Linked DNA regions of Paludisphaera rhizosphaerae. The protein of the gene in region 1 binds, or shares a complex with, the protein of each later gene. Links are inferred from orthologs where the notes say so. Each region holds a gene or a part of one and is shown on either strand. Other genes may lie near its edges. The genes, in order: dinB and dnaN.

What was found.
Region 2: the proteins of dinB (region 1) and dnaN are in contact, whole or in part, in a solved structure (PDB 1OK7), measured with the Escherichia coli proteins. The link is inferred for Paludisphaera rhizosphaerae from one-to-one orthologs.

What each region holds. Positions count from the first base shown.
Region 1 is NZ_JAALCR010000017.1:104,932-108,161, reverse strand. Bases 316-3,230 are described here. They hold dinB (DNA polymerase IV), read right to left. Parts: upstream 2,380-3,230; coding sequence 1,252-2,379; downstream 316-1,251. Other genes in these bases: G5C50_RS21280 (DUF1559 family PulG-like putative transporter), read left to right, coding at 3,053-3,230; G5C50_RS21290 (fatty acid desaturase family protein), read left to right, coding at 394-1,215. UniProt on the Escherichia coli protein: Poorly processive, error-prone DNA polymerase involved in translesion repair and untargeted mutagenesis. Copies undamaged DNA at stalled replication forks, which arise in vivo from mismatched or misaligned primer ends.
Region 2 is NZ_JAALCR010000055.1:12,666-15,868, forward strand. Bases 73-2,960 are described here. They hold dnaN (DNA polymerase III subunit beta), read right to left. Parts: upstream 2,132-2,960; coding sequence 1,013-2,131; downstream 73-1,012. Other genes in these bases: gyrB (DNA topoisomerase (ATP-hydrolyzing) subunit B), read right to left, coding at 73-255; G5C50_RS31085 (DUF721 domain-containing protein), read right to left, coding at 597-917. Outside these bases: more of gyrB, read right to left, coding at 1-72; G5C50_RS31095 (response regulator transcription factor), read right to left, coding at 3,089-3,203. UniProt on the Escherichia coli protein: Confers DNA tethering and processivity to DNA polymerases and other proteins. Acts as a clamp, forming a ring around DNA (a reaction catalyzed by the clamp-loading complex) which diffuses in an ATP-independent manner freely and bidirectionally along dsDNA.

The DNA.
Region 1 (3,230 bases):
AGAACCGCGATCACCCCAGGCGGAGGGAAACAAGCCAGGAGGATACGTCGCGCGATCCACCCACGAGGCGACCTGGTGGGACCTGGATCGTTACAAGCCAGCCGCCCGCGAGACGTCTCGGGGATGCGTCTCATCGACACTCAGGGCGCGCCCGGCGAGTTGGTCTCCGGTTGCGCGTTCTGAACCCGGTCGGCTCGACCGATCTTTTCGTCGCTCCCGGCTCGTCATCTCGGGACAGGCAGACTCGTGATGGCTCGCTGCTCCCTTTCCCCACAGCGACACGAAAGATGGGGCAGAATCGCACGTCCGCTCAAAAATCTTGTTTTAGCCGAACTTTCTGATAATATCGAAACAACCGCCAAAACCATTGAGTGAACGACTTCGGAGCATGACATGCAGCCTGCCACGTGCATTGAGCCCGCGTTGCCTCCGTTGCGGACCATCGGCGGGGACCTCCTGTCGACGACCTGCTGCCAGCGGCGGCTCGCGTTGGCCAGGCCGTTCGTGGGGGTGATCGTGTATGCGCTCGTGGCCTATTCGGGCCTTTGGTGGCTCGCGCCGGCCGTGGTGTTCTTGATTTTCGTATCCGTCGTCGCGGTCACGCACGACGTCGTCCACGGGTCGCTGGGTCTCTCGCGACGCCAGACCGACTGGGCGCTCTTCGCCACGGGGGCGGTTTTGCTGGAGAGCGGCCACGCCTACCGGGCCACTCACCTGAGGCACCATCGCGCCTTCCCGGGGCCGGACGATCCCGAGGGCGATCCGGCCCGGATGAGCTTGCTCAAGGCCGTGGCTTGGGGACCATTTTTCCTTCCTCGCCTGTGGCTGTGGGCCTATTCACGAAGCAAGCGAGGCGGGGCGGAGCGGCGATGGCTGGTCGTCGAGGCTGGATTCGCCCTCGCCGTGGCGATCGCCGGCGTCTGCCTCTACCGCCGGACGCCTGCCGTGCTGCTCTACACGTCGCTCGTGGTGATCGGCAGTTGGGTCTACCCCCTCCTGACGGTGCACCTTCCGCACCGGGACTACGGCGAGACCCGCCTGTCGCAGACCCACACCCTCAGAGGGCGGATCGTTCCGGCGTTGTTCCTGGAGTTGACCTACCACCTTGAGCACCACCTCTACCCGGAGGTCCCCAGCCACAACCTGGCGGAGTTGTCGCGACGGCTTGATCCGCTCCTGCGAGAGGCCGGGGTGGAGCCTCGTCGGGTGCCGTGATCGAGGCGTCGCCGTCGCGAGAATCCCCGCGACCGTTCAGAGCGGCAGCAGGAGCTGCTGGCCGATGCGGTTCTCCGGGCCGTTGTCGAGCGAGGAGAGGGTCACGCCGAGGAGCCTGATCCCCTTGCTGACGGGGAAGAGCGGTTGGAGGAGCAAGGAGACGACATCCTCGATCTCGGCGCGGGAGGCGATCGGCGAATCGAGGGTCCGGCTGCGGGTGATCTGCTGGAAGTCGGCGTACTTGGCCTTGAGCGTCACCGTCCGGCTCTTGAGCGTCGACCTTTCGCAGGAGGACCAGACCTTGGCGATGAGCGGCTCCAGAGCGGTTCGGGCCTCCTCGGCGGTGAAGAGGTCGGCGTGGAAGGTCGTCTCCGCGCCGACTGATTTGCGGACGCGATCGGAGCAGACGGGCCGTTCGTCGATCCCTCGGGCCAGCGAAAAGTAATACGGGCCGACCTTGCCGAAGTGCTCTCGGAGGAACTCCAGCGACTGGGCCCTGAGGTCGGCGCCGTTGCGGATCCCCAGGCTCTCCATCTTCGCCTGCGTCGCGGGCCCGATCCCGTGGAACTTCCCCACCGGCAGGGCTTCCACATACGAGGGTCCCGCCTTCGGCTTGATGACGAACAGGCCGTCGGGCTTGTTCTCGTCGGAGGCCATCTTGGCCAGGAACTTGTTGTAGGAGACCCCGGCCGAAGCCGTCAGGCTCGTCTCGGATCGAATCCTCGCGCGAATCTCCTCCGCGATCACCGTGGCCGACGCGATCCCCTTCAGGTTCCCGGTGACGTCGAGATACGCCTCGTCGAGCGAGAGCGGCTCGATGAGCGGCGTGTACTCGGCGAAGATCGCCCGGATCTGCTGGGATATCGCCCGATAAACGTCGAACCGAGGCTTCACGAAGATCAGGCCGGCGCACTTCCGCTTCGCCGTCACCGAGGCCATGGCCGACCGGACGCCGAACTTACGAGCCTCATAGCTCGCCGCCGCCACAACCCCCCGCTCGCGCGACCCGCCGACCGCGATCGGCTTGCCGCGCAGGTCCGGATTGTCGCGCTGCTCGACGGACGCATAAAAGGCGTCCATATCGACGTGGATGATCTTCCGCTCGGCCACGCCCAGGCCCCCCGGCCCTCGATCCGATTCGTCGGCCAGCCGGAAGTCTACCACATGAATGTCCACGCGTGCACAATTTGCCACAAGCCTGGGATCGAGGAAGTCTCAGGAACTTGCTGAGGGCAGGCGCTCGCCCGTAAGGAGCCGTAAGACCTTTGGCTCTGGGCGAATCCCCGACGCTCCGGTCGGCGGCAGCGTTCCTCGATCCCCTGATGGCCAAAGCCAAGTTGGCCGCCATCCGCCTCCCGCCCGGCCGCATCCGTCCGACGGGACCGCGTCCTGAACCAGGCAACCTGCCGGGCTCGTCCCACTGACATTCAGCCTCCGACCGCGGGGGCGTCCGAGACTGTCCCCAGGGCCGCCCTGGGGAATCATCACGTCCACCGCTTCCAGGTCCCCACGCACGCTTCGACTGACGGAACACATCGTAGGTCGAGTTTTCTCTTGACCTCTTATGACGTTCAAGTCATCTGTGATACTGGCGTCTCTAATTTCAACACTTTTGCATCTCATTGCGTCGATCAAGATCTTCCTGGGCCAGCCGGCGGCCGAGAGCCGACCGGGACATCGTCAATGGCGGGCGCCGAAGCTGAGTGAAGGACCGAAAGGGCGAGAAAGTCGAGGCCGTGGTCATGGTCAAGACGGAAACCGAACGATGAACGCCCTCATCTCTCTCGGGACGGTTCGGCCGAGGGGACAGAGAGGTCGCAACGATCGCCGCGACGGCGTGACCCTCGTGGAGTTGCTTGTGACCGTCGGGATCATCTCCCTCCTTGTGGGCCTGATCCTGCCCGCGGTGCAGGCCGCGCGCGAGGCGTCGCGCCGGGCCGCCTGCGTGCACAACCTCCGGCAGCTCATGCTCGCCGCCCACGCATACGCCGCGACCTGGGACGGCATGCCGCCGA
Region 2 (3,203 bases), on another replicon or contig:
GATGTTCTTGCAGTACCCGGCCATCGCCTCGTCGATCGAGTTGTCCACCACCTCGTAGACCAGGTGGTGCAGACCCCTCGTCGTGGTGTCGCCGATGTACATGCCTGGGCGTTTGCGGACCGCCTCGATCCCTTCCAGGACGCGGATGTTGGCGCTGGTGTAGGAGCCCTCGCCCCCGACCGCCGCGCCGTGGCCGTTCCCGGCCTCGCCCTCGATCACGTTCGCGTCGACGCCTTCGTTCTTGGTCAAATCCATCGCGGCGGTTCCTCGGTTCGTCCTATCCCTCGGTTCGTCCTTCCTGGGGCTTCCGTGCCAGTCGTCTCACGATCAATCAGACGGCGGTCGGCTTCCAACGTTCCCTCTCCCCCCGGGAAGAGGGCAGCCGCGCAGCGGCGGGTGAGGGTCGTCGGATTTCAGAAGGCGCGTCGGTCCCGCAGACAATCAATCCAGGCCATGCCTACAGGTCCGACGACCCTCACCCGGCCCTTCGGGCCACCCTCTCCCGACGGGAGAGGGGACCTGACCACGCCGGTTCTTTGGAAATCCCCTCGGGTTCTCTCTGGCGGTTGATTCCGAACGTTGCACGATCAAATCAGTCAGTCGTCCACCCGGCCGATCCGGAACCGCAGGTCGTCGATCCGCGCGTCGGGGCAGGCGTCGCGGAGAGCCTGGAGCAGCTCGTGCTTGCGGTAGGCGGAGAGTTCTTCGAGCAGGGCCGGATGGTCGACGGTGACGGTCAGGGTGTTGCGACGAACTTCTCCCAGGCGGGTCCGGCCCTGGTGGGCCTCGCCGACGGCGGCGTCCCAGGCCGTTTGCAGCGCCAGCATGGCGTGGAGCCGACCGTAGCCGCGCGCGACGAAGAGTTCGCCGAGCACGTCGGACAGGGGCCGGGGGCCGCGCTGGTCGGGGTTGGGCATGCGGGTTTGGCGTCCTGGTTCGTTCGTTCGAGGGATCGACCGATCAGGGTCGGGCCGTTTCCTCCGGCCCGGCGCGGGGGTCGCGGCGCGTCGTCTCAGCGCTCGCGGGTCAGGGGCATCACGACGTAGGTGTACTGGTCGGGGGTCTTGAACACGGCGGCGTTGCGGGCGTCGATCAGCTCGGCGGTGATCTCGTCGTCGTCGGCGAGGGTCTTGAGGGCGTCGAGCAGGTAGCGGGGGTCGAAGGTGATGTCGACCGCCTTGCCCTGGTAATCGAGGGGCAGGTCGACCTGGGCGGAGCCCACGTCGGCCGCCTGGCTGGAGAGCTTCAACGCGCCGGGGCCGAATTGGAAGTCGACCCCGCGGCTCTCGTCGCTGGTGACGATGGACGCCTGCTCGACGGCCAGCTTGAGCGGGCCGACGGCCATGGGAACCTTGGTCTCGACGGTCGTCGGGAAGACGTCTTGATACCGCGGGAACCGGCCCTCGACGAGCCGGCTGTAGATCACGGCCCCCTCGGTCCGGACCAGCACGGCCGCCCCCGACTGGATGGTCAGGTGGACGAGCAGATCGTCGTCGACAAGGTTCCGTTCGATCAGCTTCAAGGCCTTTACGGGGATGACGGGCGTTCCGGACGGAGCAATCGGATCGTTTTCGGCGGTCGCCGGGGCGACCATCTTGGCGAGGCGTCGGCCGTCGGTCCCGATCATCGAGATCCCGTCCGGCTTCAGCTCCACGAGCACGCCGCCGAGGGCGTATCGGGCGCTCTCCAGGTCGGTGGCGAAGACCGTGCGGCGGATCAGCTTCTTGAGGTCGCCGGCCACGATCACGTGGTACTTGTCGGCGGCGAAGTCCGGAACCTCGGGGTAGAGGCTGGGGTCTTCCAGGGGGAGCTTGAAGCTGGACCGGGCCCCGCGGACGAGCAGGTGCTCGTCGCTGGTCTCAAGCAACAGGTCCTCGTCGCCGCTGGTCCTGAGGATCGGGCCGATCTTGGCGGTCGGCAGAATGGCCGAGCCCGGCTCCTCGACCTTCACGCCCAGAACCCGGTGGCGGATGCCGACTTCCAGGTCCGTCCCCATCAGGACCGAGCCGTCCTCGTCATCGACGCTGAACTTGACGTTCTGCAGGATCGGTTTGGGGCTCCGCGCGGGCACGACGCCGCTGACCATGTTGAAAGCGGTGAGCAGTCCTTCGCGATTGCACAGGGCCTTCATGCGCGTGCCTCGTTCTGGCTGATGCATCGCCTTCCGCGTCGCGTCCGATCGCGTCGCCCGGCCCTGGTCGTCGCCGAGGGGCCGGAATGGGAAAGGCGAACCAACGTCGGGCGGGGTCCGCTTTGGTGGGGACGGCCGCGGTCTGGCGTCGGTTGGGGGATGGGGGAGTCGGGCCGGGCCGCCCAAGTCCGCCACGTCTGCTAGAGAAGATTACTCCCGACTATCATACCACGACGCGGGCCCCGAGGGAGCGCCCACGCGACGGGAATCGCGGGATCGCGGCGGATTTCTCCTCGGGCTGGGCCTCGCATGCCCCAGAGCCCTTGGAACGAGGGCGACGGCGTCGCCCCGCCGGGCTTCGACTCCCGGCGTCTTCCCGTATTCCCATGAGAGAGAAACTGAATCGCCGTATTAAATACAGCGCGACGGCCGGCCTGTGGATAACTTCCAGGGCGTCCGACGAAGTCCATCCTACCAAAAGACTTAATGGAACGCAACCGAAACCCCGCGCTGTTGAAAAGTCGGTCGATCCCGTTGTGGACGACCCGCGCGCCGAGGTTCACCAGGGCGCACGGCGCGGCCGACGCGCTGCCCCCCCTTGTGGATCGTCGCCGACCCGGCGCGCGGCCTGGCCGTGAGTTATCCACACCCCATCGACCACATCGTCGGGTGCCATGGCCACGCTCGCGTGGCCATGAACCGGCCCGGGACGACCGCGCGACCGTCGCCGATCGCATGGCCACACAAGTGTGGCCATGGCACCCAGACCAGCTACCCATCTGGAAAACCGAGCCTGATCGGAATCCAAGGCGCCAGAACGCGCAATCAGGAAGGATACGAGAAGCCGGGCGCCCACGCCCAGGGCTGCCGATCCATCGGCCTGCGCCTCTCTGCGTTCTCTTTTTCGGTCGGCGAGACCCTTCGGGTTGAATCCGTTCCGAAGACTGGTGGGCCGGGTCAGGCGCGGCGGGGCTGGAACCGGTGGCGGGCGTCGAACGTGGCGACGACGCCGGAGCGGGAGGACATTGAGCTGGGGGCGTCGACGGCCTCGGGGGCGTCGGCCCAGGGGGCG